DNA from 2 places in the Paenibacillus sp. 2KB_20 genome. Region 2 is predicted to be linked to the other one. Evidence: a T-box and tRNA genes for the amino acid it is inferred to sense, from the RefSeq annotation. Region 2 holds a T-box; the other holds one or more tRNA genes.
The links. A T-box is a leader RNA that pairs with one kind of tRNA and senses whether it is charged. The one in region 2 lies ahead of AB4124_RS28850 (arginine--tRNA ligase), so its partner is inferred to be a tRNA-Arg.
Positions count from the first base shown of each region.

Region 1: it has a tRNA-Arg gene. The T-box ahead of AB4124_RS28850 (arginine--tRNA ligase) is inferred to sense a tRNA for this amino acid. The anticodon was not compared.

Region 1 is NZ_JBFRHH010000002.1:674,351-702,095, reverse strand. Features, by position in the region: gene AB4124_RS08840 (HPr family phosphocarrier protein) at 24-293, shown strand; gene AB4124_RS08835 (ABC transporter ATP-binding protein) at 614-2,413, shown strand; gene AB4124_RS08830 (response regulator transcription factor) at 2,461-3,141, shown strand; gene AB4124_RS08825 (HAMP domain-containing sensor histidine kinase) at 3,141-4,217, shown strand; gene AB4124_RS08820 (amino acid ABC transporter ATP-binding protein) at 5,158-5,886, opposite strand; gene AB4124_RS08815 (amino acid ABC transporter substrate-binding protein/permease) at 5,879-7,267, opposite strand; gene AB4124_RS08810 (SIMPL domain-containing protein) at 7,590-8,351, shown strand; gene AB4124_RS08805 (ABC transporter ATP-binding protein) at 8,754-9,725, shown strand; gene AB4124_RS08800 (ABC transporter permease) at 9,722-10,570, shown strand; gene AB4124_RS08795 (ABC transporter permease) at 10,616-11,377, shown strand; gene AB4124_RS08790 (ABC transporter substrate-binding protein) at 11,438-12,490, shown strand; gene AB4124_RS08785 (hypothetical protein) at 12,721-12,918, shown strand; gene AB4124_RS08780 (PdaC/SigV domain-containing protein) at 13,114-14,187, shown strand; gene clpP (ATP-dependent Clp endopeptidase proteolytic subunit ClpP) at 14,666-15,262, opposite strand; tRNA gene AB4124_RS08770 (tRNA-Arg) at 15,424-15,498, opposite strand; gene AB4124_RS08765 (sugar-binding transcriptional regulator) at 15,869-16,912, shown strand; gene gap (type I glyceraldehyde-3-phosphate dehydrogenase) at 17,012-18,016, shown strand; gene AB4124_RS08755 (phosphoglycerate kinase) at 18,211-19,392, shown strand; gene tpiA (triose-phosphate isomerase) at 19,472-20,224, shown strand; gene gpmI (2,3-bisphosphoglycerate-independent phosphoglycerate mutase) at 20,225-21,769, shown strand; gene eno (phosphopyruvate hydratase) at 21,818-23,107, shown strand; gene AB4124_RS08735 (DUF4367 domain-containing protein) at 24,192-24,950, opposite strand; gene AB4124_RS08730 (DUF4367 domain-containing protein) at 25,345-26,109, opposite strand; gene AB4124_RS08725 (DUF4179 domain-containing protein) at 26,489-27,745, opposite strand, start outside.
Region 2 is NZ_JBFRHH010000015.1:55,546-60,952, forward strand. Features, by position in the region: gene AB4124_RS28835 (acetyltransferase) at 408-851, opposite strand; gene AB4124_RS28840 (EamA family transporter) at 987-1,415, shown strand; gene AB4124_RS28845 (class I SAM-dependent methyltransferase) at 1,559-2,323, shown strand; T-box leader at 2,382-2,604, shown strand; gene AB4124_RS28850 (arginine--tRNA ligase) at 2,663-4,525, shown strand; gene AB4124_RS28855 (hypothetical protein) at 4,617-5,057, opposite strand.

The sequences.
Region 1 (27,745 bases), on a different contig from region 2:
TTATTAGATAGGGGGTAATTTTCATGACAAAGCACCCGGTAGTCGTTCGGTTAAAGACGGGTCTTCACGCCAGACCGGCCGCGCTGTTCGTTCAGGAAGCGAATAAATACTCATCTGAAATCTTCGTTGAAAAAGATGATAAAAAAGTAAATGCCAAAAGTATCATGGGAATTATGAGCCTTGCGATCAGCTCTGGTACGGAAGTTTACATTAGTGCTGAGGGAGCCGACGCGGAGCAAGCGGTTACTTCACTCGTGAACTTGGTGAGCAAAGAGGAACTCGAGAACCAATAAGGGCAACCGTGATTGAAGTTTAAGAAAAGTCTTGTTACTGCAAGGCTTTTTTTGCTATCAAGCTCTGGTATTGCTGGGATTCTCGCTTGATTCTACGTACATAAGAATAGGTTTTAAGAGAAGGGGCGGAGATATCCGTCCTTTTTCAATTTTGGGGCCCTCGCAAAGGATTTGGAATAAACATCGTAGCATAAGCTCCACTTTGTGGGGTTATTTTGCGTTGTTTCCATAAAATTAAGCCCTCGTTTAACTTCAGTTTAACTTGTTGATATATTCTTTCCTTACAGATGATAAATAGGGATGGAAGGGAAGAGAAACCGATGAGAGAAACGGATCATACTTCTATACAAGAAATAACGCAGGAAAAGTCGGCCGGCAGCAATAAAGCAGGTTCGCAGGCCTTCTTCCGGCTGTTGAAAGAAACGAAACCTCCGATGCTGCTGCTGATTGGAGCGATCCTGCTGAGTGTGGTATCAACCCTGATCGGACTAGTCATTCCGATGTTTACAAAGAGCCTGGTGGATGGCTTCTCCTTAACGGATATGAATCGTTCCCATATCATCGGGCTTGGCATTGCGTTTGTGTTGCAGACGATTGCCTCGGGGGTCTCGATTTTCCTGCTGAGTTATACGGGACAGAAGATGGTGGCTGCCCTTAGGGATCGGCTGTGGAAAAAGCTGCTTGTGCTGCCGATTCGCTACTTCGATCATAACCGTTCAGGGGAATCGGTTAGCCGAATGACGAATGATACAGGAGTGATCAAAAGTCTCATATCGGACCATGTGGCCGGATTCTTCAGCGGGATCATTTCTATTGTCGGTTCCATTGGGGTACTCCTCTATTTAAACTGGAAGATGACGCTGACGATGTTTATCGTCATTCCGATTGCAGCGCTGATTCTTGTGCCGCTCGGCAAGAAAATGTATAAAATATCGCTTGGCATGCAAGATGAGACAGCTACGTTTACAGCGAATATCAGTCAGGTGTTGTCCGAGATTCGCTTGGTTAAAGCTTCTAATGCTGAGGACAGAGAGTATGAGAATGGGCATAAAGGGATTACCAATCTGCTGAATTTCGGGATCAAGGAAGGTGTGGTATCCGCCTGGATTGCGCCGCTGATGTCCTTCGTGCTGATGATGCTGCTGGTGGTGGTTATCGGGTATGGCGGACTTCAGGTATCCACAGGGGCGCTGACCGCTGGGGAGCTGGTTGCGTTTATCCTGTATCTGATTCAGATCGTGATGCCGATGACGCAGTTAACGACGTTTTTCACCCAGTTTCAGAAGGCTAAAGGAGCAACGGAGCGAATATTGGAAACGCTGGATGCAGAGGAAGAGTCCATTTCGGCCGGTACTGATGTGGTGAACGCGAATCAGCGGATGTCCATCGAGAATCTTTCGTTTGGTTACAAGCCGGATGAGCTGGTGCTGCATGATATCAGCTTTCAGATGGAGCCGGGCACGGTCACGGCCGTGGTTGGACCGAGTGGCGGAGGCAAAACGACGCTGTTCTCCATGCTGGAGCGTTTTTACCTTCCGCAAAAAGGGCAGATCCGATTGGGCAAGACGGCGATCGATACGTTCTCTTTACGCTCATGGCGCGGATTGATCGGCTATGTTTCACAGGATAGTCCAATGATTGCGGGAACCATTCGTGACAACTTATGTTATGGGATGGACCGGGAGGTTAGCGATGGGGAGATCCGAAGAGCGGCAGAAATGGCCTATGCGGATGGATTTATCGACGAGCTGCCTCATGGCTTTGATACGGATGTGGGCGAACGAGGCGTGAAGCTTTCGGGCGGACAGCGGCAGCGGATTGCCATCGCCAGAGCCCTGCTGCGGGATCCCAAGATTCTGATGCTGGACGAAGCCACCTCCAGTCTGGACAGCCGTTCCGAGATTGAAGTGCAGAAGGCGCTCAAGAACCTCATGGCTGGACGAACGACGATTATTATCGCGCACCGGTTATCCACGGTGGTAGGAGCCAATCAGATTATTTTCATTGAAAAAGGAACGGTAACCGGACGGGGGACGCATGACGAATTGATTGAGCAGCATGATATGTATAGAGAGTTTGCCGTGCAGCAGCTGCAAATGAATGAAACGATCGAGGCCTAAGGCCTAAGGGCGCTTTGAAAGATGCTGGGGAAGAAGGGAGGGCCACCATGGCAAAAATATTGGTAGTGGACGATGACCCGAACATCCGCGAACTCATAAAGGTATTCCTGGAGGAAGCGGGAATGGAAGAGGTGTTCGAAGCTTCGGATGGCGTCGAGGCCTTGTCCGTCATGGATCAGACATCTGTCGATCTGGTCGTGATGGATATCATGATGCCGAATATGGACGGATGGGAGTTATGCCGGGAGATCCGGAGGAACACCGGTATTCCGGTGCTGATGCTGACGGCCAAAGGGGAAACGAGGCAGATCGTGAAGGGCTTTGAGCTGGGCACCGACGATTATCTGGTGAAGCCCTTCGAACCCGCGGAGCTCGTTGTGCGCGTCAAAGCGCTGCTGAAGCGGTATCAGGTAGCCGCATCGCAGACGGTGACCGTCGGCAAGCTGCAGATGAACCGCAGAACCTATGAGGTCAAGGCGGGTGATGAGGTTTTTACCCTGCCGCTGAAGGAGTTTGAGCTTCTCTTCAAGCTGGCCAGCTACCCGGGGAGCACGTTGACGCGTGATCGGTTGATCGAAGAGATATGGGGCTATGACTTTGAAGGGAACGAACGGACGTTGGACGTCCACGTGAATCGGCTGCGGGAGCGGTTCCCGGAGGAGAAGTACCGGTTCAGGATTCGGACGGTGCGCGGGCTGGGATATCGCCTAGAAGCAGGTGAGAGCTGATGAAAAAAACACCCAAAATCTTGTGGAAGATCGTTCGAGAAACGCTTCAGACGATTTTGGTTTTCGCGGTCTTGGGAGCGTCATGGACGGCGGCGACTTATGTGACTCGGTTTGTTTACACCTGGACGGGAACCCCGCCGTGGGATTATGCCATCCAACTGATCGACTTGTTTGTCGGCGTGATCATTTTCTTCCTGTGCATGCTGGTCGTGGGCATGTTCTTCAAGCACCGGCAAATGGCCATGCTGAATTCCATTACGGATGCCATGCGACGGATATCGCAGGGGGACTTCAATGTAAAGATGAACGAAAATGAATGGCGCGGGGAGTTCAAGATGATCGCGAGCAGCATTAACGACATGGCCGGCGAATTGGGGCGGATGGAGACCATGCGTCAGGATTTCATCTCTAATGTGTCCCATGAAATCCAATCCCCACTTACTTCGATTCGGGGGTTTGCCCGAGCGCTCCGAAGTCCCCGCCTTACGGAGGAGAAGAGAGCCCGTTATCTGGAGATCATCGAAGGAGAGAGCCGCCGCTTGTCGCAGTTGAGTGACAATCTGTTGAAGCTGTCGTCCCTGGAAGGAGAGCAGCCGGCATTCGAAAGGGCCCGCTACCGGCTCGACGGGCAGCTGCGTGCGGTCGTCTTGGCGAATGAACCGCAATGGCTGGCGAAGCGGATTCAGGTGGATCTGGACCTCGCTGAGGTAGAGATTGAGGCAACGGAGGATCTCCTGAGTCAAGTATGGAACAATTTGCTGCACAACAGCATCAAATTCACGCCCGAAGACGGCATGATCACGATCGTGCTGAAAGCAGGAGAAGACGGGGCAGAGGTTACGATGACGGATACGGGAACCGGGATGTCGGAGTCGGATCAGCTGCATATATTCGAACGCTTTTACAAAGCGGACAAATCGCGCAATCGCGCCGCTGGCGGCAGCGGGCTGGGATTATCCATCGTGAAGCGGATCGTCGATATTCATCAAGGGAAAATAACGGTCCAATCCGAACTTGGGAAGGGATCGAAATTTACGGTGATGGTACCTTATAAGCGATCTCTGGATACGAAGTAATGATTGTGCAGTGAAGGTTTGACATGAAGTTGGATATGAAGATTCGATATGAAAATTAGATGGGTTTGGATATGAAGAATAGATGGGTTTAATGAAGTACGTGGGGAGCTGACATAAAAAGGACGCTGATCGTGTGACTCTCCTCCAGGAAGGCGGGAAAGTATAGAGGATTAGGACTGTTTCGGGGATGTTCTCAAGCAGATTTAGAACAAAGGTGTGAGGAGATGGCTGCTTGCCCGCCATATTTGGAACAACTTGAACCGGATATGTCCATAGAACAGTAGAACAGGAGTAAGGGCTATGGTCGCCCCTACTCCTGTTTAAGCTGTGCGTGATGCGATATGGACAAACTCACCGAGTCGGGTTAAAGCAGGCGAATTAGCTAAAACGGTCGCTAATTTGGCGGACACCAAGGACCTTATTTGCCGAATTAAGCGCCGTATTCTAAAATAACGGACTCCAGATCCGTTATTTTAGGATTTGTTTAGGTAAAATGCCGCCTTTTGGAAGGAATAACGGATCCTTGGTCCGGAAGTTTCCGGAAAACCGCCATTTTCCCTCAAATAAGGTACTCTTGGTCCGTTAGCTCCACTAAAGCAGCGTGCAGCCATCGCACGACCACCGCAGTCGACTCTAATTTTAATGCACATGCCATTATTAGCCGTATGATAACCGGTTAGTCTCACCCTAACGGGCTAGCTGGAAGGGTCGCTGGTTACTGCATGAATCTAGTCGACAGCCCTCCAAGCCTGCCCCAGACCACACACCGTGCGCACAGGGAGCAGTGAGCACAGAGAGCAGAACGCACAGAGAGCAGTACACACAGAGAGCAGTACACACAGAGAGCAGAACGCACAGAGAGCAGTACACACAGGGAGCAGCCCGCAAGGTACATGTAGCTACACGGCAGCGGTTTGTTAAAGATAGGATAGCTGCGTGATTACAGCACCTTTTCCAAAAAGCTAATCGTCCGCTCATGCTTCGGTCTGCCGAACACTTCCTCTGGCGGGCCTTCCTCTACGATGTATCCGCCATCCATGAAGATCACCCGGTCCGCAACCTCGCGGGCAAAACCCATCTCGTGCGTGACAATCATCATCGTCATGCCTTCGCGCGCCAGATCCTTCATGACGCCGAGCACTTCGCCGACCATCTCGGGGTCCAGCGCCGATGTCGGCTCGTCAAACAGCATGATGTCCGGATTCATCGCCAGCGCCCGGGCGATCGCCACACGCTGCTTCTGACCGCCCGACAGCTGGCTCGGGAAGGCCTCCGCTTTATCGGAGAGGCCTACTTGCTCCAGAAGCTTTAGCCCCGTGGCACGAGCCTCGGATGCGTTCTGCTTGCCCAGCTCGACCGGGGCAAATGTAATGTTCTTCAGCACGTTGAAGTGGGGGAACAGATTAAAATGCTGGAACACCATGCCGATGTTCTGGCGCGCCTTGTTGATGTCTGTTTTAGGGTCATTGATATCCTTGTCATGCACGAATACCCTGCCTGCCGTAATGTCCTCCAGACGATTGATGCAGCGCAGGAAGGTGCTTTTGCCGGAGCCCGAAGGCCCGATGACACAGACAACTTCGCCTTCCTGGACCTGCATGTTAATGCCCTTCAGCACCTCATTCGTGCCAAAGTTCTTCTTCAGTCCTTCTACGCGGATTTTATCCATGACGCACCTTCCCTTCCAGACGGCCCGAAATTTTGGTCAGAATCGTGATCACGACCAGATACATGATGGCGACCACGAGCCAGATATCAAACGAAGCGAACGTTCTTGCAATGATAATTTTCCCGGATTGGGTCAATTCGACCAGACCGATTACCGACAGGATCGACGTATCCTTGAGCGTGATTACGAGCTGGTTAATAAAGGTCGGGATCATGACTTTGATCGCCTGGGGAATGATGATTTTCATCATGGCTTTGCGGTATGGCAGACCGAGCGAGCGGGCAGCCTCCAGCTGTCCAGGGTCAATGGATTGGATACCGCCCCGGATAATTTCCGTTACATAAGCACCGGCATTCAGGCTAAGTGTCAGGACCGCTGCCACGATCGGCGACATCGTGAAGCCGAGTGCCTGCGGAATACCAAAGTAGATGAAGAAGGCAAGGACTAGCAGCGGTATGCCGCGGAAAATGTCCACGAATACGGTTGCGATGCCTCGGAGCCATTTATTGCGTCCGACCTTCATAAAGCCGAATATCAACCCTAAGAAAAACGCGAAGAACAGCGATACGATGGTCAGCAGCAGTGTATTGCCAAGGCCCTTCAGCAGCGAAGGCAGCGACTCCACGATCAGCTCCCAGCGGCTTTGACTCACCGCGCCTACGGCATTTTCGCCAATGTATTTTGCCTTAATACGTTCATACTCTCCGCTTGCCTTCAGGTTGATCAAGCCGACATTGAATTTCTCCAGAAGCTCCTGGTTCCTTCCCTTGCCGACGGCAAATCCGTAGGAGGCGCCGGGCTCCATTTCCGTGACGATCTTCAGTCCGTTGTTCTGTTCGACTCCATAAGCCAATACGGGGAAGTCGTCAAAACAGGCAACGGAATTGCCGGTCCTGACATCGTCATACATCTGGGCCGAATCGTCAAAAGGCACGATGGTGAATCCGTACTTGGAGGATATGGATTCAGCAAAGCTGTAGCCCTCCGTACCGGTTTTGACGGCGACTTTTTTTCCTTTTAAATCCTCATACCCTTTGATGGACTCCTGATCCTTGCGAATGGCCATGACCACACCTGAGTCAAAATAAGGATCGGAGAAGTCGAATTTCTGCTTCCGCTCATCCGTGATGCTCATGCCGGCAATGACTCCGTCCACCTGGTTGGCTTCCAGCGCCTGAACCGCCGCATTGAAACCGAGCGGCTTGACTTCATATTTGAAGTTCTGATCTTTCGCGATCGCATCCAGCAGATCCATGTCGATACCGACAAAATTGCCGCTAGCATCCTGGAATTCAAACGGGGCAAACGTAATGTCTGTTCCGATCTGATAGGTTTTACCGGAGGCTGGCTCTGCCGCGGCGCTTGCCGCCCCGTATGGCATGCCCGCTGCCATGAGTATCAGCAGTGACATGAACGCGTATAACATCCGGAATGATTTCATAGTGACCTCCTCTTTTTAACACCGATGTAGTTAGTTACCCATGAAGGCTTCCTTATTAAACAGTTGCCGTCATCTTCATTGGGTATCTTATTGTGCTGATCCACCAATCATGCCTAGATATACCAATTAACAGGGGCGTATCAACAAAGTTAAAGAAAAATCTCAAAACGCTTCGTTCCGGATGCAACATTTACCAATGCCCTCACGTTAGAAGGGTAAGGCAAGCATGGCAGCGATGCCAATATAAAGGAGGCTGACAACAATGAAAAGATGGGTCAAACAAGTAGGTTCCATCATGATTGCAGGTGCACTGTTGACTGGCAGTACGGCAGTAGTAGGATTGAGCGGGGCAACCGAGGTGCATGCGGCGGAGGCAGCACAGCAAAACCTTCTTACCGTACTCGGTAAAGGCGAGATCTCGGTGAAGCCAGATATCGTATATCTTTCCATTGGGGCTGAATCGTATGCGGAAACCGCAAAATCCGCACAGAAGAGCAATGCGCAGAAAATGGATAAGATTACGAAGATGCTGAAAGAAACATGGAAGATCGATGACAAGGATATCAAAACCGAACAGTTCTATGTACAGCCTAACTATACGTACTCTGATGATAATGGACGTAAAGTGAAGAATTACAGTGCTTATCATTCTCTGGAAGTCACTCTTCGCGACTTGAGCAAAGTCGGCGATCTGCTCGATGCAGCGTCTGATGCCGGCGCCAATTCCATTGGCAACGCCCGTTTCTCGGTCGAGAACCGTGATGCTTTTGAAGCCCAAGTGATAGATAAAGCCGTGGCAAATGCGGACCTGAAAGCCCAAGCGATGGCAAAAGCCTCCAAGCGTCAGCTGGGTATCGTGCTTAACATTGTGGAAGGTTCTGTGGGTATAGATAACATCTACGGCCTCGAAAAAATGGCGATGGAAGCACAGTCCGTTGCAGCGGACGCGGGTGCCAACACATCGGTGAAGCCGGGCGAGATCAAAATCTCGACGCAGCTGTACGTGCAATATGAGCTGAAATAGTAACTGTTTTCGACTCAGAATACTAAAAACCGTTCATCCGGGTCTTTATTGGTGGACGGTTTTTTGTGCATCCCTTTTCGAAAAATGAAATACCATTATCCGGTCCTGTATCCGTGCCTTCCCTAGATGAAATACACAGAAAAGTGTTGTGTATAGGGGGAAAACGAGGTATAGTGAATATGCGAAAAACTGAACTTTATTTAAACGTTAAAGCCATACCCATGGATATGGCTTTTTTTTCTTAGTAGAGATTTCTAGACGCTTCCACCCTTAAGAAACGGATTCTGCCAACCTGAGAACGATAGGCAGTATAACCGTTTCTTCTTAGTGGGGAACGTTTTTGTGCACACTGGTTAGCAGGAATGTACACATGGAATAGGTCACATTTTGAAGAAGGGGTTGATGCATGTGATTGAACTTGTCCAGATCGAGAAGCATTTTCAGGGACAAGCGGTCGTGCATCCGCTGTCGCTCTCCATTAAAGAGGGGGAATTCCTGACTTTGCTGGGCCCCAGCGGCTGCGGCAAAACGACGATTCTCCGAATGATAGCAGGATTCGAACAGCCGACCGAAGGACAGGTCTGGCTGGCGGGTCAGAATGTGACGGAAATGCCTGCGAACAAGCGGGACTTGAATCTGGTATTCCAACACTATGCTCTGTTTCCGCATATGACCGTAGAAGATAATATTGCTTTTGGGTTGAAAATGAAAAAAATGCCGCGTCAGCTCATCAAAGAGCGGGTGGACGAGGCCGTTGCCATGACACAGCTGACCGCCCTGCGGGAACGCTTTCCGCACCAACTGTCCGGCGGACAGCAGCAACGCGTGGCCATCGCCCGCGCCATCGCCAACAAGCCGAAGGTGCTGCTGCTGGATGAACCGCTGGGCGCATTGGATCTGCAGCTCCGCAAAAATCTGCAGTCCGAGCTCAAGCATTTGCAGCGGACGCTCGGGATTACGTTTGTCTATGTAACGCACGACCAAGAGGAAGCCATGATGCTCTCGGACCGGATCGTTATCATGAACCACGGACGGGTAGAACAAATCGGTACGCCGCGCGAGATCTATGCGAAACCGCAAACGCTGTTTGCTGCCACGTTTGTAGGGGAGAATAACGTCTTTTCCTCGCCCGAAGGTCTTTTTGCAGTGCGGCCGGAGAAACTCATTCCGCAGCGGGATTCGGGTGCCAGGAAGAACGGCGTGATTGAGGATGTACAGTACCTCGGCAGTGTTCATAAGCTTCTGGTCCAATTGGATGAAGAACCGATGAAGGTCACGATTGCCCTGGATATCTCGGATGACCATCCTTGGGAGGTTGGTGAACGGGTTGGGGTGAACTGGAACACCAAGGATGAGGTGATCATCGGGCCATGAGGAAATCAAGGTTCCTGTTGACTCCGGTGCTGCTGTGGTTATTCCTGTTCCTGATCGTTCCGATGCTAATTGTGGTCGGCATCTCCCTGCTCTCGCGGGATTCGCTGGGGAATATCGTTTTTTCCTTCAGTCTCGAAGGCTATAAAACCTTTTTTGATCCATTATATTTGGGAATTTACTGGGATACCCTGGTATTGTCGCTGCTGACTACGGTGATTTGCTTGTTAGTCAGCTATCCTTTGGCCTATTATATAGCCAACGCTTCCCCGCGTATCCAAACCTGGGGATTAATTCTGATCACCGTCCCGTTCTGGATTAACTTTCTGATCCGCACTTATGCCTGGGTTCTGCTGCTACGAACGCAAGGCGTGGTGAACAGCTTGCTGCTGTGGATGGGTTGGATCGATGAGCCGATTCAGATGCTGTATACGTATGGCGCCGTACTTCTCGGCATGGTCTATAATTTCATTCCCTTCATGGTGCTGCCGATTTACGTGGCCCTGGAGCAGATGGATAAGCGTCTGATAGATGCGGCCAGCGATCTGGGCGCTTCTAGATGGAAGGCATTCCGCCACATTACCTTGCCGCAGAGCAAATCCGGTATCATGACGGGAGCGGTTTTGGTCTATGTCTCGACTTCCGGGATGTTTGTAGTTACGGATATTTTGGGAGGCGCGAAGTCCTCCATGATCAGTAATATTATTCAGCAGCAGTTCCTGGGTGCGCGCAACTGGCCCTTTGGAGCGGCGTTGTCGGTGATCTTTGTGATCACGTCCCTGGTGCTGATCCTGCTCTTTAACCGGGCGATGCAAGCCCGCCATCAACGCGTAGGGGAGGGGAGATAAGTGAAGAAGAAGAATCACCCGCTGCTCGGGATTCACTCTTTCCTTATGATGGCTTTCATCTATGTACCGATCATCATGATCATCATCTATTCCTTTAACAACACGCGGCTTAGCGGCAACTGGGAAGGATTTACGTTAGATTGGTATGTGTCGCTATTCGAGAACCGGCACGTGATGGAAGCGCTGATGAACAGTTTGACGGTGGCGGTCATATCGACGATCGTTTCCACCCTGCTTGGAACCGCGGCGGCGCTCTCGCTTCGGAGTATGGGGCGCAGAGGTCGCAGCGGCATGAATGGGCTGCTGTATCTGCCCGTCATTATCCCGGATATTATTATGGGGCTGTCGCTGCTGGTGCTGTTCAGTCAACTGAACATGCCGCTTGGCAAGACGACGGTGATCATCGCACATATAACGTTCAGCCTATCGTATGTGTATGTCGTGGTGACGGCCAGACTGTCGGGCATGGGCAAACAGCTGGATGAGGCGGCCCAGGATTTGGGGGCTACGCCTTGGCAGACGTTCCGGCATGTTACATTGCCGCAGATTGCTCCGGGCATTATCTCCGGCGCCTTGATTGCTTTTACGCTGTCATTGGATGATTTTATGGTCAGTTTTTTTGTCGCCGGCCCAAGCTCAACGACGCTGCCGATCTATATTTACGCTCAGGTGAAGCGCGGCATCTCGCCAGAGATTAACGCGCTGTGTACGCTGCTCATTCTAGTCAGCATCACGCTGATTCTGTTAGCCCAATATATTCTTAACCGCGGCAATGGGCAAAAGAAACATAAAACATTACCGATCTAAGCTGAGATGAACGCTTTTTTCGAAATAAAACATGCAAGTGGAAAGAGAGGAGATATTGAATTGAAAAAATCAAGATGGACCCGCCTGCTGACGGCAGGCATGGTTGCGGTTTTGTCTGTGGGACTCTTGGCCGGTTGCGGCTCGGATAAGGAGACGCTTCACATTTACAGCTGGGCGGATAACTTTGATCCTGAGGTGCTGAAGGACTTCGAAGCGAAGTTCGACGTGAAGGTAACCTACGACAATTACGCAAACAATGAAGACCTGCTGGCTAAGATCAAGGCTGGCGGCAGTGGATATGACCTCATTCAGCCGTCCGATTATATGGTGAAAACGATGATTGAATCGGAGCTGCTTGAGCCGCTTGATATGAATAATATCCCGAACTTCGTCAATCTTACGGATACTTTCAAAGACCCTTCCTATGACCCGGGCAATAAATATTCGATCGTCTACACGTCCGGTGTAACGGGAATTGCATATAACAAGAAGTATGTGAAGGATGAGATCAACAGCTGGGAAGACCTCTGGAACCCGGAATACAAGGGCAAAGTTCTGCTTCTGGATGACAACCGTGAAATGATCGGCATGGCGCTGAAGAAGCAAGGGAAATCCAACAGCAGCACGGATGAAGCGGAAATCACCGCAGCTACGGATGACCTGAAGACCCTGCTGCCGAATGTGCTTGCGTTTGATACGGATAACATTAAGCAGAAGATGATCCAAGAAGAAGGCTGGATTGCTACGGTCTGGTCCGGAGATGCGGCCTTCATTGCAGCGGAGAATCCGGATGTGGCGTATGTCGTGCCAGAAGAAGGGGCTACCATCTTCTCTGATAACTACGCGATTCCTAAGGGAGCCAAGAATAAAGAGCTGGCCGAGAAATTCATTAACTTCATGATGGAGCCTGAGGTCAGCGCCAAAAACTATGAATTCATCGGATACAGCAATCCGAACACCAAAGCGATGGAATTCCATAGCGAGGAATACCGCGCCAATACGATGATCAACCTGACAGATGAAGAGCTGGGCCGTACCGAATGGCTCGATAATGTCGGTGACTCGCTCTCGATCTATGATCGTTTATGGACTGAGCTGAAGAGCGGTCGTTAATTATAACAAGCATTTTCATATTTTTGTAATAAAAAAGTCTGTCCCCTTGGGGCAGGCTCTTTTTTTTGTTAGCAAAGAATAGGTCCTAAGGCCTGGAATAGGAAAAAATGTCCGATTTATGCGAATCGAACCACAACTTCGGGGCCCGTTTCGTTGTTATATATAAGGGAGGACGCAAATGATTTAAACCAGGTTTCTATGCGTTTAAATCAGGAAAAGGAGAAATCGGCTTGAGCGATGTGATGGGCTTGCTGGTTCTTGCAGGAATCGTAGCGGGCGTTGCAGCGGTGTTGTTTCTGAACTTCTTCAGGAAAAGCGCTCTGCATCTGGTGTTATTGAGTATTCACAGTGCGCTTGTCGGTATCGGATTATTTCTATTAAGTTATGCACTCCGGTGCAGCGAAATCTTGTTGTTTTTGGGTGCATGAGCTCTCTTTTTTGGTGTGTTTCTAAGCTTATAAGCATTCATGCGGAAAGATTAGAAGAACGTGTAGGTCCTACGGCCTGGAATCAAAATTGTCACTGGCGTTGTTACCAATACATTGAAAGCTTTCCTTATAATGATTAAGGGTAATAGATTAACAACTAACGGAAACTTAATTTAACAAAGGTGGAGTTCTGATATGAATCCTAAATTACGTGTATGTGCATCATTAATTGCAACTAGCGTCCTGCTTGGCGGTCTGGGTTTGAGCGGACAGGTCATCGATGCAAGCGCCGCTAAGGCACCCGTTTCCGCCAGCCAAAAATCGTCGAAGAATGAAGTCGTACTGAAATGGAATGGCAAGACCCTGTCACAGAAAGGTCTCGTGCTGCATGGGGTAACTTATGTGCCGGCAACCGCTTTGCGGGACGGCCTGGGAATGCCTCTTAAATATGATGCAAAAAACCGTACGTATACACTGGGTAACGGCTATAACAAACTGAGTGCTATCGTATATGATTCAACTGAAATCGGTATTCTGGTGAATGGTTCGTATGCCGGCGAGCCTGGCGGACAGATCATCAATGGTCGTCTGTATGTGCCATTCAAAGCGATCAGCGAATACATGGGTGTTCAGGGACAATGGAATCCTTCTTTGAAAACACTCAGCATGACACCAAAGAAACAGAATGACATTACCATTAAATCGGTTGCGCTGAAGAAGAAGGTTCAGGGTATGGATGCTGTTGTGAACTATCCTGTAATCAGTGGACTCGATAATGCAGAGGTCCAAGCCGAAATCAACAAAGTGCTGAAAGAAAATGCATCCGGCGTAATCAGCGGTGCCGAAGGGAATGCTGAGGAATTCCCGCCGTCGGAATCCAGTATCCCTTACGAATTCAGCGGGGACTTCGTGGTTCATTACAACCAGAACGATATCCTGAGCATTACGGCGTACAATTATTCTTACACCGGTGGTGCCCATGGCATGACCTTCCGCAAAAGCTTCACCTTCTCCTTGAAGGATGGCAAGCAAATGAAGCTGGGCGATTTCATCAACATGCAGGGCAAGAATAAACAGAAGCTGAACAACCTTGTGCTGAACACGATGAAAAAAGAAGGGGGCTACCTCGGCGGATTTGAGGGCGTGCCTGCGGATGCTGATTTTTATGTGAAGGATAATGCTGCGGTGCTGTACTTCCAGCTTTATGAGTACACCGCGTATGCCTATGGATTCCCGGAATTTGAGCTGAACCTGAAAGAGTGGAAGTAAGAATACGGTAAGCGGTTTGTGTAAACTGCAATCATTTATTTTCATACTATAGCTTGTCTAGAAACATGATGTTGTCCTGATGTAACGCTGTGCTGGAACGAGTTGCGAAAAATCCCCTGATCACGTGAGCGTGGAGTGTATACTCCCGCTTCCTGCGGTCAGGGGATTTATTGTTTTATCCCGAGGCTTGCCTTTTCCCCTCCTTTCAAGGTAAGGCAGGCCTTTTAGGAGGGGCGCCTTACCGTCTTTAGGTTTTATTGAAAAAGTTGTCCCCTCCAGTGAGAGTATCCCCGGAGGAGCAACGCGTTCGCCTTTGAAATCGGGAAACAACCTATCCATTCATTCCAGTTTCCTGATTTGAACAGCGACCGAAGGGGATACTCTCACTCTCCCGAATTGAAGTTTTCAATAAATCCCCTTCAGAGAATAAGAAAGGGCAGGCACCAGATAACGGCGCCTGCCCTTTACTTCATTTCTTTTATAAGCCTTGCGGCGGTGTATTCTCTAATACTTGATCGATCAGGCCATATTCTTTGGCTTCGTCGGCCGTCATGAAGTAGTCGCGATCGGTATCCTTCTCGATGCGCTCCAGCGGTTGGCCAGTGCGATCAGACAGGATGCGGTTCAGCTTGTCACGCATTTTGAGAATGCGGCGAGCACGGATCTCAATATCCGTTGCTTGACCTTGTGCGCCGCCGAGCGGCTGGTGAATCATAATCTCGCTGTTAGGCAGACCGTAACGTTTGCCTTTAGCGCCTGCGTTGAGCAGGAATGCACCCATAGAAGCAGCCATGCCGACACAGATCGTCGAAACGTCCGGCTTAATGAACTGCATCGTATCGAATATCGCCATACCTGCGGTAATGGAACCGCCAGGACTGTTGATGTAAAGATGAATATCCTTCTCAGGATCCTCAGCCGACAAGAACAGCATTTGGGCAATGATGGAATTGGCGACCACGTCATTTACGTCGGAGCCGAGGAAGATAATGCGGTCTTTCAGCAATCTGGAATAGATGTCGTACGCCCGCTCACCGCGGTTGCTTTGTTCAACGACCATAGGTATAAAACTCACGTGGAAAACCTCCTCTTAAGTACCTCATATAAATACTGTTACCGTATTACCCACATGATAAACAATTTAAATCAAAAAGTCAAAGATAGTCAAACTATTGGGTAAAAAAAAGAGCCGTCATGGGCACTTTAGGGTAATCAGTATAGAGAATAAAGATAAAATGGCGCGCCCGCGAGGAATCGAACCTCGATCTCAGGCTCCGGAGGCCTACGTCATATCCATTGGACCACGGGCGCATAAGAAAAATGTCTATCGACGTACATTCAAAGAAGACAGACCGCGTTTAGCGGTAGTTTTTCTTGCGATATCAGGAAGCTGACTCCGCGAAGTTTATACTTTCTGATATCTAAAAAATTAGCAACGAAGTTGATTATACCGCATCTATTACAAAAATACAATAGCAGACAAAACTTTGTTCCTATTATATAGACAAGCCTGTAGTTGGTCATAATGAATAAGAATGCTTGGGGTAGAGAAATATACTTTCGGACACTTGCAACCGGCATGATTATTGGTTAGAATAAGGGTGGGACTTAAAAAGTTCGACTGGGACATTTTACGACCAGGTAGAGGAGAGCCGAGACGAAGTTTGCAGGAGTGGAATGCATGCGTAACCTATTAGAAATACAAGAGCAGCTTCTGCCGGATCTGATGGATATTCTTAAACGAAGGTATTCCATCCTTCATCAGATCAAGCTGTCCGGAATTGTTGGCCGAAGAACATTGGCTTCATCACTCTCGATGACCGAGCGTGTCCTCAGAGCAGAGACTGATCTTCTGAAAGCGCAAGGGCTAATCGAGATTGAAACGCTTGGCATGCGAATCAGCAGCTCAGGGATATGCTTGCTGGAGGAACTCGAACCGGTTATGAATGAGTTATTCGGACTGGTTGAACTGGAAGAGAAGATTCGTCAGGCTTATGGGCTTCGTAAAGTGGTCATTATTCCCGGTGACAGTGAGTTATCTCCGGAAGTCAAACGCGAGCTTGGCCGTGCCGGAGCAAGAACGCTGCTAAGCTTTGTAAAGGATGGAGATACGATCGCCGTAACAGGCGGCTCCACGCTCGCCGAAGTAGCAGAGCAGATGTCCTCTTTACCTGGTGGCGAACCGCTGACAAGCACTTGGTTTGTGCCTGCCCGGGGCGGTCTCGGGGAGAGTGTCGAGATTCAAGCGAACACCATTGCCTCCAAGATGGCAAAGCGCGTGGGGGCTGAGTACCGATTACTTCATGTACCGGATCTGCTAAGCGAAGATGCCTACCAGTCTTTGGTACAGGATCAGCATATCCAGGAAATTGTGGATGTGATCAGGCGCTGCCGAGTCATTATTCACGGCATCGGAGATGCCATGGAAATGGCAAGAAGGCGGAAGCTGGATGAAAACTCTATTCAGAACTTGCAGGCAGATGGCGCGATTGCGGAATCCTTTGGCTACTACTTTAGTGAAGATGGTGAAGTTGTCCACAAAATGCTTACCCTTGGGCTTCGGCTTGAGGATATTATGCAGACAGAGACGATCATCGGCATTGCTGGAGGGCAAGGCAAGGGCAAGGCGATTCACGCGGTGCTAAAATTCGGACATGAGGATATTCTCGTCACCGATGAAGCAGCTGCACTGGAAGTCGAGAAGGAGATTGACGCCGGTATTTGAATCCACGGGCGTACAACTGATTTTTCATTATTGTTGTCTTGATTGGCTTAACGGCCAATCTTGAATATATAAATTTTACAAATATGGAGGGAACTACTCATGGTTAAAGTAGGTATTAACGGTTTTGGACGTATTGGACGTAACGTGTTCCGCGCTGCGCTGAACAACAGCGAAGTTGAAATCGTGGCAATCAACGATTTGACGGACGTAAAAACGCTGGCACACCTTTTGAAATATGACACAACTCACGGAAGACTTAATGCAACAGTTGAAGCTAAAGAAGGCGCACTCGTTGTAAACGGCCGTGAAGTGAAAGTATTCGCTGAGCGTAACCCAGAAGCATTGCCTTGGGCTGAGTATGGCGTTGAAATCGTTGTAGAATCCACTGGTATTTTCACAGCGAAAGACAAAGCTTCCGCTCACTTGAAAGGCGGCGCTAAGAAAGTTATCATCTCCGCTCCAGCTACTGACGAAGATATCACCATCGTTATGGGCGTTAACGAAGACAAATACGATGCTGCTAGCCACACCATCATTTCCAATGCTTCTTGCACGACAAACTGCTTGGCTCCTTTTGCAAAAGTTCTTGACGAGAACTTTGGTATCGTTAAAGGATTGATGACTACAATTCACTCCTACACAAATGACCAGCAAGTGCTTGATCTGCCGCACAAAGATCTGCGTCGTGCTCGTGCAGCCGCTGAAAACATCATTCCATCCACAACAGGTGCTGCTAAAGCGGTTAGCCTCGTTCTGCCACAATTGAAAGGCAAATTGAACGGTAACTCTATGCGTGTACCTACGAAGAACGTTTCTGTAACGGACCTCGTAGTTGAGCTGTCCAAAAACGTAACACTTGAAGATGTAAACGGAGCTCTGAAAGCAGCTGCTGAAGGCCCGCTCAAAGGCATCTTGAACTACTCCGAAGAGCCGCTTGTATCCAGCGACTACAATGGCGACCCAGCTTCTTCCACTATCGATTCGCTCTCCACTATGGTAGTTGGCGACAACATGGTGAAAGTTGTTTCTTGGTATGACAACGAGTGGGGCTACTCCAACCGTGTCGTTGACCTCGCTGCTTACATCGCAAGCAAAGGTCTGTAATTGATCTAGCCATACAATCGAAGAGGAGTTCCGTTTCACGGGTCTCCTCTTTGGTTCATGGTTTTTCCTTGTTTTCATGCCAGAGCACTGGGAAGAATAGACAAGATCCGGGCGCTGGTTAGCGATAGAGAGAGAAACGAGAGCAACTGCATGCTGTCGGTGAGGAGAATAGTTTTCTTAGGAGGAACGTGGAGATGAACAAGAAAAGTGTACGTGATGTAGAAGTAAGTGGCAAACGGGTGTTTGTCCGCGTCGATTTCAATGTACCGCTCGAAGATGGTAAAATTACAGACGACACTCGTATTCGCGAGACTTTGCCGACCATTAAATATTTGGTAGAGCAAGGAGCGAAAGTCATCCTGGCCAGCCACATGGGCCGTCCAAAAGGAGAGGTCGTTGAATCTTTGCGCCTGACTCCGGCAAGTCAGCGTCTGTCCGAGCTGCTCGGTAAACCGGTAGCCAAGGCGGATGAAGCGGTAGGAGAAGCGGTTAAAGCGCAGGTAGAGAAGCTGCAAAACGGCGATGTGCTCGTGCTTGAAAATGTTCGTTTTTACCCTGGTGAAGAGAAGAATGATCCAGAACTTGCGAAGCAATTCGCTGAGCTTGCTGATCTGTTCGTGAATGACGCGTTTGGTGCTGCTCACCGTGCGCACGCTTCGACAGAAGGTATCGCTCATCATCTTCCGGCAGTATCAGGATTGTTGATGGAGAAAGAGCTGTCCGTTCTCGGTAAAGCCCTTTCGAATCCGGACCGTCCTTTTACCGCCATCATCGGTGGATCGAAGGTTAAGGACAAAATCGACGTGATCGACAACCTGCTTACGCTTGCTGACAATGTCATCATCGGCGGTGGACTTGCTTACACGTTCTTCAAAGCTCAAGGCCATGAAATCGGTCAATCTCTGCTTGATAAAGATAAGCTTGATGTTGCACTTGGTTTCATCGAGAAAGCTAAAGAGCTGGGCAAAAACTTCTACCTGCCGGAAGATATCGTCGTTACGGACGAGTTCAGTGCAGATGCGAATACTAAGATCGTTGATATCGACGGCATTCCTGCCGATTGGGAAGGCGTTGACATCGGTCCTAAGACTCGCGCCAAGTATGCAGAAGTGATCAAGAACTCCAAACTTGTCGTGTGGAACGGTCCTATGGGCGTATTCGAAATCGCTCCGTTCAGCAACGGTACTCGTGAAGTGGCACAAGCCTGTGCGGATACGGAAGCTTACACGATTATCGGCGGCGGCGACTCGGCTGCAGCTGCGGAGAAATTCGGCCTTGCCGACAAGATGAATCACATCTCGACAGGCGGCGGTGCATCTCTTGAGTTCATGGAAGGCAAAGCACTTCCTGGTGTTGTGGCATTGAACGATAAATAGAATTAGGCACTACATTGGATAGCAAGTGGATGAAGAAGTTTGGACCCCGATTCTTCGGGGGAATAAAGGAGTGAATCGTGTGAGAACACCTATCATAGCTGGTAACTGGAAAATGTTCAAAACTGTTCCGGAAGCAACTTCATTTATTGAAGATGTGAAAGGCAAAGCGGAAGTAGAAGGCGTGGAAAGCGTGATCTGCGCGCCATTTACCAATCTTCCTGCATTGGTTGAAGCAGCAAAGGGCACGAACATAAAAATCGGTGCACAAAACCTTCATTTTGAAGATAATGGCGCCTTTACTGGTGAAATCAGCGGTTTGATGCTGAAAGATCTGGGCGTGGACTATGTCATTATTGGACATTCCGAGCGTCGTCAGTACTTTGCTGAAACGGATGAGATCGTGAACAAAAAGGTACATGCGGCATTCCGTCATGGTCTTCTTCCGATCGTATGCGTTGGCGAAAAGCTGGAAGAACGCGAAGCTGGCCAAACCAAAGACGTGTGCAAGGTACAAACAGAAGCTGCGTTCGCAGGTGTTCCGGCTGATCAAGCGATTCATGTTGTTATTGCTTATGAGCCAATCTGGGCGATCGGAACGGGCAAATCCTCTACGGCAGAGGACGCAAACGAAGTTATCGCATACATCCGTGAACTCGTTAAAGGGCTGTATGGCGAAACCGTTGCAGACCAAGTTCGCATTCAATACGGCGGTAGCGTGAAGCCTGAAAATGTAGCGGAGTATATGGGACAAAGTGACATCGACGGCGCGCTCGTTGGTGGTGCAAGTCTACAACCGGCTTCCTACATCGCACTCGTTGAGGGGGCGAAGTAAATGTCTGCTCCAAAACCTGTAGCTCTGATCATCATGGACGGTTTCGGTCTTCGGAACACCGAGGTGGGCAATGCGGTCGCACAAGCGAACAAGCCTAACTACGACCGGTATTTGAAGCAGTACCCGAACACCACGTTGACCGCTTGCGGCGAAGCCGTAGGCTTGCCGGAAGGTCAAATGGGGAACTCCGAAGTGGGTCACTTGAACATCGGCGCAGGCCGGATTGTGTATCAGGACTTGACCCGTATCACGAAGTCGATTCGTGAAGGAGAGTTCTTCGAGAACGAAACGTTGGTGGAAGCCGTTCGCGCTGCCAAGAACAACAACAAGAAGCTGCATCTGTACGGACTGGTATCCGACGGCGGCGTTCACAGTCATATTGAGCATATGTTCGCCATGCTGGATCTTTGCAAAAAGGAAGATTTCCATGACGTATACATCCATGGCTTCATGGATGGACGCGACGTGGCACCGGACAGCGGCAAGCAGTTCGTTAAGGATCTGATTGCGAAGATTGAAGAAGTGGGCGTTGGCCAAATCGCTACGCTTTCCGGTCGTTATTATGCGATGGACCGCGACAAGCGTTGGGATCGTGTCGAGAAGGCTTACCGTGCCATGGTGTATGGCGAAGGACCTAAATATACGGATCCGCTGAAAGCCATCAATGAATCTTACGAGAAATCGGTTTACGATGAATTCGTAGAACCGACCGTTATTGTGAATGGTGAAGGCGAGCCGGTTAGTCTGGTGGAGAGCGGAGATTCCGTCATCTTCCTGAACTACCGTCCTGACCGTGCGATTCAGCTGTCCCAGGTGTTTACGAATAATGATTTCCGTGGCTTTGAACGTGGACCGAAGTTCCCGCAAAACTTGCATTTTGTCTGCTTGACGCTGTTCAGCGAGACGGTGGAAGGCTTCGTCGCCTACAAACCGAAGAATCTGGACAACACGCTGGGCGAAGTGCTGGTTCAGCACAACAAGAAGCAGCTTCGTATTGCGGAAACCGAAAAGTATCCGCACGTCACGTTCTTCTTCAGCGGTGGACGCGATGTTGAGCTTCCAGGCGAAACACGCGTACTGATCAACTCGCCGAAAGTGGCGACGTACGATCTGAAACCGGAGATGAGCGCCTATGAAGTGGCGGATGCTTGTGTGAGAGAAATCGAAGCGGATAAGCATGACGCGATCATCTTGAATTTCGCGAACCCGGACATGGTAGGCCATTCCGGTATGCTGGAGCCGACGATTAAAGCCGTTGAGACGACGGATGAGTGTGTCGGCAAGGTTGTAGAGGCTGTTTTGGCAAAAGGCGGGGTTGTTCTGATTACCGCTGACCACGGAAATGCGGACATGGTATTTGATGAGAATGGACGTCCATTCACCGCACATACCACGAACCCGGTTCCGTTCATCGTAACGGATGAGAATGTAACGCTGCGCGAAGGCGGTATTCTCGCTGACATCGCGCCAACGATTCTCGATCTGATGGGACTGCCGAAGCCGGACGAAATGACCGGAACCTCCATGATTGCAGCACGTAAATAAGTAGTTCATAATGGAACATAAACATAACATTAAAAGGAGACTATACACATGACTATTATTTCTGATGTATATGCACGTGAAGTCCTTGACTCCCGCGGTAATCCAACCGTAGAGGTTGAAGTATACCTGGAATCCGGTGCAATCGGTCGCGCGATCGTTCCATCCGGTGCTTCCACTGGCATTCACGAAGCCGTTGAGCTTCGCGACGACGACAAATCCCGTTACCTGGGCAAAGGCGTTCTGAAAGCCGTTGAGAACGTGAACGAAATTATCGCTCCTGAAGTGATCGGCATGGACGCTCTGGACCAGCTCGGCATTGACAAGCTGATGATCGCTTTGGACGGTACGCCAAACAAAGGCAAACTGGGTGCGAACGCAATTCTGGCCGTATCCATGGCTGTAGCTCGCGCTGCTGCTGATGCATTGGATCTTCCATTGTACGTTTACCTTGGCGGATTCAACGCCAAACAACTTCCAGTACCTATGATGAACATCGTGAACGGTGGCGCTCACGCGGACAACAACGTTGACGTTCAAGAGTTCATGGTATTGCCTGTTGGCGCTCCTAGCTTCAAAGAAGCGCTTCGCATGGGCGCTGAAATCTTCCACAACCTGAAATCCGTTCTGAAGGGCAAAGGCCTGAACACGGCGGTTGGTGACGAAGGCGGCTTCGCTCCTAACTTTACATCCAACGAAGATGCACTGTCTTCCATCATCGAAGCGATCGAAAAAGCCGGCTACAAGCCAGGCGAAGATGTATTGCTGGGTATGGACGTTGCTTCCACCGAGTTCTTCAAAGATGGCAAGTATGTTCTGGAAGGCGAAGGCAAATCCTTCACACCAGCAGAATTCGTGGACTTGCTCGCTTCTTGGGTAGACAAATACCCGATCGTAACCATCGAAGACGGATGCTCCGAGGACGATTGGGAAGGTTGGAAATTGCTCACCGAGAAATTGGGTAACAAAATTCAACTCGTGGGTGACGACCTGTTCGTTACCAACACCGAGCGTCTGGAAAAAGGTATCAACGAAGGCATCGGTAACTCCATCCTGATCAAAGTAAACCAAATCGGCACATTGACAGAAACATTCGATGCGATCGAAATGGCAAAACGCGCAGGATACACGGCTGTAATCTCCCACCGTTCCGGTGAGTCCGAGGACAGCACGATCGCTGATATCGCAGTAGCTACGAACGCAGGTCAGATCAAAACGGGTGCTCCTTCCCGTACAGACCGTGTGGCAAAATACAACCAATTGCTTCGCATCGAAGATCAATTGGGTGAACTTGCTCAATACAACGGCTTGAAGTCGTTTTACAACTTGAAGCGCAAATAATTGAAATAATAGAAAGCCCAACTCCTGCTTTTGAGGGAGCTGGGCTTTTTTGCATTAACTTGAGGGATGTCTGGGGGAGGGAGTGGCTGCACACTCTGATATGGTGCTGTGGGACGGTGCGTATATCGGTTCCGGTCGCTGTTAAAATCGGGAAGCAGGAATGAAATAGGTTTAAGGAAGCTTCCCGATTTTAAAGGCGAACGCGATGCTCCTCCACCCGATATACGCACCTGAGCAGGGGAGAGGTGTGCAGCCTCTTGGGTGTGGGAGGGGGAGAAAGGGAAGGGCGGCACACTCTGTTATCGTGCCGTGGGACGGTGCGTATATCGGTTCCGGTCGCTGTTAAAATGAGATTGCCTTTTTAAAGGAGTCTGGGTATGAAATCTATGAAATCCATGAACTTAATTTGATGACATTGGCAGATCATTGTGTTGATGATTTGTTAAAAGCCGATGAGAGTTTGAATTAGCAGTGCGAAGAAGCTGTCGATTTGGAATAGAAAGCCAGTCGCCGCACTTTTTGAAATCAACGATAACAACGAACTCATTATGAGTTGTATAGTGCCTATAGGGTGAGAGTCATTTTATATTCTCGGTACCGGAAGGGTATACCCCTTCTAAGCACCTGCCAGATCTTACATGCGACGAATGGATGCATCGTATCCAAGAAGCGAAAGCGTCTGGTGGGATTTCAGAAGAGCTTGCGGATAAGATGCTTTTAAGCTTACAGCGACTGCCGGACTTATCCCCTAACCAAAAAGCGTGTATTTCCTTCAGTAATGCCTGTATAGAGTACTTTTCACATTTGGTTTTACAACCACGGACGCTTTCAGAATAATCTAAACGACCGTTCCCTAGTGGCATTCAGGGAGACGGTCGCAGCATAAAGCAGCATAAAGCTGCCTTTTTTATTCTGTCTACTTGGGCACTGCCAACTGTCTCGTGATCTGCCCGCACGAAAAAGCCGGCCAGATCCATGTTTCGATCTGACCGGCTTCTTCAGAACCCTTGCTAAGTATGCCTGCATTTATCCTTGCATCGCCGGCTTTCTACATCTGATCATTGCTGATAAAGTTTAATCCGCCTTACTTCTTAACAGCCGTCTCTGCAAACTTGATCAAGTCTTCTTTGGTGAGCGGGTTGCCCGGATTGGTTGTGATGTTGTATACATGATCCTCATCTGACCAACTCAGTACATTTCTTACCCATTCAGGATGCTTCTTGGCTGTCTCGGCATCATATTGGTCCGATGTGAAGTACCGGTATTCGCCGCTCGACTTATCTTTGTTAATCTTGTGGGATACTTGCATCTGCAAATTGTCTTTTCCGTTTGCAAATTCCAGATTAATTTCACCCATTTCCTTCCAGTCAAACTTTTTGTAATAAACGCCTTTTCCTTGGGCCTCAGCTTCAGCTTTCACTTCTTTTTGATACTCCGTACGATTCTTGACAATCGGTGGTTGAATGTTTCCTTTCACAAATTTATATCCTTCAGGCAGACCTTCTGGCGCTTGAAGCACAGGACCCTGCAGTTTGGTTGCCTGGTTCAGGTAATCCTCATAGTTTGTGAATTTGAACATATCCAGGTAATACAAGAATTCAGAGCCACCATTGAGATTTTTATCGCTTACGTACAAGAGATACATATCTCCTGTATTTTTTTGCTGCAATTTTTGGCTGAGTTCTTTCTTTGCCGCGTCAACGGCCTTCTGATCAGCAGCCGGAGCTTTCGCTGTGACCGCCTCTGCGGAATTATTGACCGTAGCTGCCTCCGTCATATTTGCAGTGCCAAACAGCATCGCGATACCTGTTGCGACAACCGCCGCCTTTACTGGGATTTTCATGTGTATATTTCTCCTCTCTTTTCTTATACTTAAGTGATGTGTGAAGGCTAGGCTTATCATTTGGGATCCCTTTGTGCCAGCTTCTATGATATAAACACAACCCGTTAAAATTAGGTTCACTCTTTTTGGACAATTCTAGAAAAAATATCAATAAGTTATTAAACTCCAATAAGTGAGCTGGCTACACGTTGATTCCGTTATCGCTTCATCAGTGTGTCCTGAAGCGATCCAAGGAAGGAAACAGACCGACAGAAAGGAGACAAGACATAAAAAAACCGGCCAGACTCATATTGAATCCGACCGGCCTCCCTTCATGCCCTTGCTATATACCGCTGTGTAATCTTTGGTTCCCAAGTCTCCCGCTTCTCCTACGGCAAGCTATGACTAAGATATCTTATTTCTTTACTGCTGTTTCTGCGAGTTTGATCAATTCCTCTTTAGTAAGCGGGTTACCCGGATTGGTTGTAATATTGTAAATGTAATATTGATCTGACCAACTCAGCGTGTTACTGACAAATTCGGGATGTTTCTTTGCCATCTCAGCATCGAATTCATCTGCCGTATGGTAATTATATCCGCCGTTCCCCTTATCTTTGCCCACATAGTAGGCTACTTGCATTTGCAAATTGTCTTTTCCGTTTGCAAAATGCAGATTGATTTCGCCAAATTCCTTCCAATCAAACTTTTTGTAATGAACGCCTTTCCTTTGTGCTGCAGCCTCAGCCTTGACTTCTTTTTGATACTGCGCGAGATACTTAATAAGTGGAGGCTGGATGTTTCCTTTCACAAATTTATATCCTTCAGGCAGGGCCTTCGGCATCGTTAGCGTTGGTCCTTTTAGCTTGGCTGCCTGGTTTAGATAATCCTCATATGTTTTGAACTGGAGCAGGTTCATGTAATTCATAAATTCACTGCCGCCATTCAGCGCCTTATCCCTTACGTACAGGATATATAAATCTCCCGGATTTTTTTGTGCGAGCTTCTTGGAAATTTCCGCCTTGGCGGCTTCAAAAGCCTTTTTATCAACAGCCGAAGTCTTTACCGCCGTCTGTGACGATTTACTGACCACCTTGTTTGCGGCCGCTTCCGGCATATTCACTGATCCAAACAACACCGCGATTCCTGCTACGACAACCGCCGCTTTCATTGCTTTTTTCATATGTATTTCCTCTCTCCTTTACACCTTGCGCGTATTCTATTAAAGGTCGTAAGACCATGCTGGCCGCCATCATTAGAAATCTCTGCCGTGCCAGCTTCTACGATATAAACACAGCCCAGGAAAATTTGGTTCACTAATTTTAAACATATGCGATGCTGCATCCTTTCCCTCAGCTCTCCCTTCTATACCAAGAAACTCCTGCAAATGTGCAGGCTTTTGCGGCAATTCAGGCGGAAAACGCCAAACAAGCTGACGCCGATGAAGGATCGACGCCAGCTCGCTGTCGGTTAAAGGAGCTTCTCGCTAAATGGAGCATAAAAAAACCTTGAGCGTTCCCCATGCTATCCGCATATTTCACTAATGCAAATAACGAGTCATATTATTGCAGCTTAAATGCAAGATTTCGGTCCGGATGCCAGATATGATAAATCTTGATATAAAGTTCAAGTTCAGTTCTGTCAAACCCCGGGAAGACATTAACACGATCGTTGGAGACCCATGGAGTGCTTCCCTCTATATAAACAATTCTCGAGAGGATTTGTTCACCCTCCTGTTCATAATATGTTTGATCAATACCTCCGAATCGTTCATTCGTGCTGCCCGTTTTCACATAGAGCTTTCCGTTTGCTTTGTAATAAGTCCACTTAACGGGATAACCTTCAACGTCAGTGGTGACCGTTTGTTTTTCACCAGATATATTCTTAAGCAAAACCGGATGCGCGTAATCTGACTTCGACTCTTTCTCATTTTGCAGCATCAGTTCCATCGGTGTATCAGGAGTAACTTGAAGATCCGGCGGAACATCAAACAGCAACGTCTTCATGTAAGGTTCAGGTTCATCGTCGCCCCCGTTCTCTAATGCCATGTATCCTTCGAGCTTCCGGCCGTTGATGGACAAAAAGGTATTTTCGAAGATAGGGTATTGATGCGCCTCCGGGGTTTGGATCTCAATCCGGATACCTGTAGGCCTAATAATCAGCTTGCGAATCGTGGAAGTTCCAAACGACGTTTCAAAACGAATATTCAGTTCTCGCGTAACCGAGGCATTCAAAGATTTCTCTTTGTTCAGGTTTAAAGTGCCGACATTCCACTCTCCATCTATTTTTTGCCCCTCCACGAGGTAAACCAAATCGAATGTGATGCCTTTCTGGTTGATATCTTTCCAACGATAATAATCCCTCGATCCATAAACTCCGTCCGCGTCCGGCCAAGCCGAACCCAGCCTCTCCGATTTCACCAGTTTACCGTCTTTCATTACCTGGATTCGCGGCGAGGCCGTATCCGCCGCTTGCTTATTCATATATCTAAGAGATGATTTGATCTGTACCCCCTCCGCTCCTTGATTCACCACCTCAATGTTCAAGGTGTCGATCCCGTCTTTTTTAATCGGGAAGGTCTGGATGCCGTCTTGCGAAGTGTCCAGGTTAAACGGAACCCGCTTGTCACGATACTCTTGCAGCCCCCGCACAATAAATTGCACATCCGTCTCTACGCCGGGAAAAGTCCAATCCGTTTCGAAAAAACCGTTATATTGCTTATTCTCCGTGTCCCATCTATGCGAGTAATATCCATTTTTCCAGTACATCTCCATCTCTCGGCCGCCCTTGACCTGCGTGATTTTCTCCCCATCCGCTTG
Region 2 (5,407 bases):
ATTGGGTTCGCCTCCGCATACGCTTCGTGAGGACCACTTCGCAGTCGGCCTGTAAAGGCCGCATCCCTTCAGAGGCAATGTGGCATATGACTTCCAATAGCAGTTTCCCAACATCGCGCCACAGAACACAAACTCTATCGGACCGTAGGTACGTTATTTCAGAAAAAACGGCCTAATTTGGAATTTAGCGGACACCACAGCCGTTATTTAGCAAATTCACAGGCAAATTACCCTCTTTTGTCATAAATAACGGACTTCAGGTCCGTTACCATACCTGTACGAGTGTTTTTTCCTCAATTAACGGCTCCTGAGTCCGTTAAGGCAACGCAACGCGATCTCGCGGAGTTTTTGGCTGAGGATGTTATGCTTACGATTATCGATGGGCTCAGCTGCGCTGATCCATGACCTTACTGCAGCTCCATGTGAATAAGCGGGAATGGCTTCCCGGAGCCGTCCAGCTCGGAGCGGCCGATTTGCACGAATCCGTATTTTTTGTAAAAGGCATGGGCCTTGGGGTTCTGTTCATTCACATCGACTTGCAGCCTCCGCCCCTTCAGCTGTTCGGCATGCCGGATCAGATTCGTTCCCGTACCTTGGCCGTGATGGAGGGGATCCACGAACAGCATTTCGATTTTGGAACCATCCAGCCCTATAAATCCAACCGGCTCCTGTTCCGTATTTAAGCACACCCAGATCTCCACGGCTCTCAGAGCTCCGTTTTGAATCATGTCATAATAAAACCGGATGTCTTCCTCCGTCAGGAAATCGTGGGTTTGAGATACGGCACGATGCCACAGCTCCACCAACTGATCATGATACTCTTCTGCGTAAGGTGCTATATGAAACGTCATTTTTCATCCACTCCTTTCCAAATTGTTCAGATCTCATAGAAATTCATGATATCGGTAAAATTGCTCTATACTATTATAAAGGAATCCGGTACATTAATCAGAGACTTTATCTTTGTCAGGAAGGAGAGATCAGCATTGCCATTATGGCTTGTATACGCATTGTTGTCGGCGGCCACGGCGGCACTAGTCGCTATTTTCGGAAAAATAGGACTACAAAACATCGATGCCAATTCAGCAACGGCCATTCGCTCTGTCATCATGGCACTGTTTCTGTTGGGGGTCGTGGGGGTTCAGGGCAAATTCTCGGAACTTGGTGACATTCTGGTTCAGAAGAAAGCATTAAGCTTCATTGTGCTCAGCGGCATTGCGGGGGCATTGTCCTGGCTGTTTTATTTTCTCGCACTCAAATACGGCAAAGTATCGCAGGTCGGACCTATCGATAAATTGAGCGTTGTCATCGCGGTCATTCTGGCCTTTGTCTTTCTTGGAGAAAAGATATCCTGGATTAACGCAGCCGGCGTTGCACTCATTGCCATTGGCGCTCTTCTTGTTGCCGTCAAATAATGTTCTACATAAAGCCGCTGCTCAGCGGCTTTTTATTCGCTTGTTTATTGCTAAAACCTATCAACATTATCACATTTATATACTTCTAATTATAAGGTAACCATGTCACAATGAGGATAATTCATGGGTGAAGGGGTGTTGTTATGTCAAAGCAAGTATGGAAAGCATACGATTATGATCGGCAGTTATCGTTTGTCTCGGCTTATGGAAGAGGAGTGGCAGAACTTCTTGCGCCTCAACCCGGAGAACGGATTCTTGATCTCGGCTGCGGAACCGGTGATTTGGCTTATGAAATCTCCGATTCGGGTGCTCATGTAACCGGCATGGATGATTCGGCCGAGATGATGGAGCGCGCCAAAAGCAAATATCCTGAATTGACGTTTATGACCGGAGACGGACAGAACTTCGAAACCGAAACGCCGTATGATGCCGTCTTCTCGAATGCCGCCCTACACTGGATGAAGGATGCTGCTGGTGTGGTACGCTCCGTCTATGGCGCACTCAAGCCCGGTGGTCGATTCGTCGCGGAGTTTGGAGGCAAGGGGAATATCGACGGAATTTACCATGCCTTGAAAACAGTGTTCGCCGATCATTATGGAATTGATGCCGACAGCCGGAATCCGTGGTATTTTCCCAGCTTGGGCCAGTATGCGACCTTGCTTGAATCCCAAGGGTTCCGCGTGCATATCGCCCATCACTTTGACCGTCCTACGAAGCTGCCTGAGGGCAAGAATGGCGTGAAGTATTGGCTGCTGCATTTTGGCGATCGTTTCTTCACTGAATTCTCGGCTGATGAGAAGGACGAAGCCATTGCCCGCATCAGCGAAGCTGCCCAAGCGACACTCTGGCATGAGGATGCGTTTTATGGAGATTACAGGCGCCTGCGTGTCTTTGCAGAGAAGGTTTAGTCATTTTAGGGTTGATTTTCTAAATAGAATGGTTAATAATATGAAAAACTTGAACATGTGATTTTCGTTGATTGGGAGAGTAACTGCACTTGACTTTAGTCCAAGCGAGCCGGGAGGGTGTAAACCGGTACAAAGTCGGCCGTGAAGCGGACCCAGGAGATGGTCTTCCGAAGTAAAATACTGTAGGAAGCCCCGGCTTACACCGTTATCGTATAAAGGTGGTTAAACCCTTCGGTTTAACAACAAGAGTGGTACCGCGAGCACAAGTCCTCGTCTCTTTAGGAGATGAGGGCTTTTTTGATTTTTCTGACGTGTTTTTTTCAAAAAGGGGGATTTAATGTGTTAAGTCATTTGATTACTTCAAGCCTACAACAAGCTGTAAACCAGGTGTGTGAAGCTTGTGGCTCCAAACTGCCGGATTCCACTCCAATCCGGATTGAGCAGCCTGCCAGCATGGAGCATGGGGATTATGCCACCAATATTGCGATGCAGCTTGCGAAGCTGCTTCGTAAGGCTCCGCTGCACATTGCCGAGCTGATTCAAGCCGAGCTTGAGCAGGACGCGTCGTACAAACAACTGGTCTATTCCACGGAGATTGTAGCCCCAGGCTTTATGAATCTGCGTATCGATTGGGAATATTGGGCCGGGCACCACTTTGAACTGCCTCCGGCAGCTAACGAGAAGATTGTCATTGAGCACACTTCCATTAATCCGAACAAATCCGCCCATATCGGCCATCTAAGAAACTCCTGTATCGGAGATACCCTGGTCAGGTTGATGAGGAAGCTTGGTTACGAGGTAGAGGTTCATAATTATATCGACGACCTTGGCAATCAACTGGCAGATACGGTGGTTGGGATGCTCCACACGCCGCTATCGAAGGAACATGCCCGGTTCGGCGATTACTGCTGGGACGTGTACTCAAGTACCAATAAAGCCTATGAAAGGGAGCCTGGGCTGGTTCAGCATCGGACTGAGGTTCTGCACGCACTGGAAGAGGGCAACCAGAATTTATCCTGGATCGGACTGCTCGTTGCCGAGAGAATTGTCAAAGAGCATCTTGAAGAAATGAAGCAGTTCGGCATTGACTATGATCTGCTTGTGTGGGAGAGCAGCATTGTCAGAGAGGGATTTTGGTCGTCCGCTTTCGAGCTGTTGAAGAATACGCCGCTCTTCCATCAGGAAACCGAGGGTAAACTTGCAGGCTGCTGGGTGCTCAAGCAAACAGGAACGGAAGCCGTGGACGATCCGGAGTCAGACCACAGTATGGATAAAGTGCTCGTCCGCTCCAATGGCATTCTGACTTACACGGCCAAAGACATCGCCTACCACTTGTGGAAATACGGTGTGCTCTCCAATGATTTTGTATACAAAAAATTCACGGATGAGGTGTGGACGACGAGTACCCATGGCGAGCAGCTCTCTTTCGGCAAAGCAGACATGGTCATCAACGTCATCGATTACAGACAGCAGTACCCGCAGGCGATGGTGAAGCAGGCACTGGAAAGCTTGGGATTCCATAAAGAGGCCGACAAGCTCCGTCATGTCAGCTACGGCGTTGTTTCGTTAAGCCCTTCTGCGGCTGCGGACCTCGGAATCGATACTACCGACGGGAAAGCGTCCTATGCGATGTCCGGACGTCAGGGAATCGGAATTAAAATCACCGAGCTTATCCACCAAGTAGCCAAGGTCATCGAAGATACCCGTTCCGATAAAAACGGTTTGTCCAGTCATACGATCGCAGCCGCCTCCATCCGTTACTACCTGCTTCGCTTTGCACTGCAAACCGAGGTGGTGTTCGATCTGAAGCAGGCCACTGAAATATCAGGAAATACGGGGGTATACCTGCTCTATTCCTACGCGCGTGCACTCAGCGTGCTCAATAAAGCTCAAGAAGCCGGTGTTGCGCCGTCTGTGCCTGCTCGGTTCCCTGCTATGGAAAAAGCGGAGCATGCTCTGCTTCGCCATATCAGTACCTGGCATGATACCCTATACGCCGCCGGGCGGGATCTATCCCCAAGCGCCATCTGCAACTTTACTTATGAGCTGTGCTCTTTGTTCAACAATTTTTATTCGGCATGCCCTATTCTAAAATCGGCGGATGAAGTGCTCCAATTCCGTGTATGGCTCACTTCCTTATTCAAGAACACCCTTGGCGAAGCGCTGGAGGTGCTGGGACTGCCCACGCCAAGCCGGATGTAAATCTCCCTCTGAAGAATTAACGAATCATGCTGTATTTAAAAAAAGCCACCGTACTAGTCTTGTTGAACAAGTACGGTGGCTATCTTAGATATTATTGCAATCCTCTGACGGTCAGTCTGACCTGGACACCATCTGCAGTTGGCTCTTCCTGCAGGGTCCAGTTGACAGCCAGCGCTTCCTTCAAGCGTGCGACCTGCTCCTCCTGGAACTTCAGCCCTTCAATAATGCCTTCACCTACACTAAAATCGGATTCCGAGCTGATGCAAAAGGCTTCCTCCAGCCAGATTTTCAACCCGTTGCGGGTGTTAAACGTAATTTTGTATCCCTCGCTAACGGCCTTCTCCAAATCTTCCCCATGCTCTCCAGCATAAGAGAACAGTTCCTCGTAGTGAAAATGACCATTGTTCGCGACTTGGAATCTTTCTACCTCGCCAGAGCGAACAGCCTCCAGCAGTTGGGAGGAAGTCAGCCCCGATTTTCTGGCATGCTCCAATAAAATGGCGGTATTTTGTGATATTTTAGTAAGCTGCATGCTCGATGCCTCCTCAATATGGCTCGTAAAATACTTTTTCTTCTATTATAAGGCGAAACCGCTAGGATGTCAGACACTTCTCAAAACATACGCTATATTCGCTCCCGATGTATTCACCAATTGGTTCAAGCTGGGCATACCCCAGCTTCTTATAAAAATGAACGGCTTCCTTCTGCGGCTCGCCTGTTTCCAAGCGCGAATCAGACCGACTGCGAAGTGCCCTCCCGAAGCTTATGCGCAGGCGAACCCCTACCAGGGGTTCTCATCCTCATGGGACGTTCTTGTCCCAGTCGGGATACGGCCTTCGGCCGACTGCGATGTAATCCTTACGAAGCTTAACCTCCGACGAA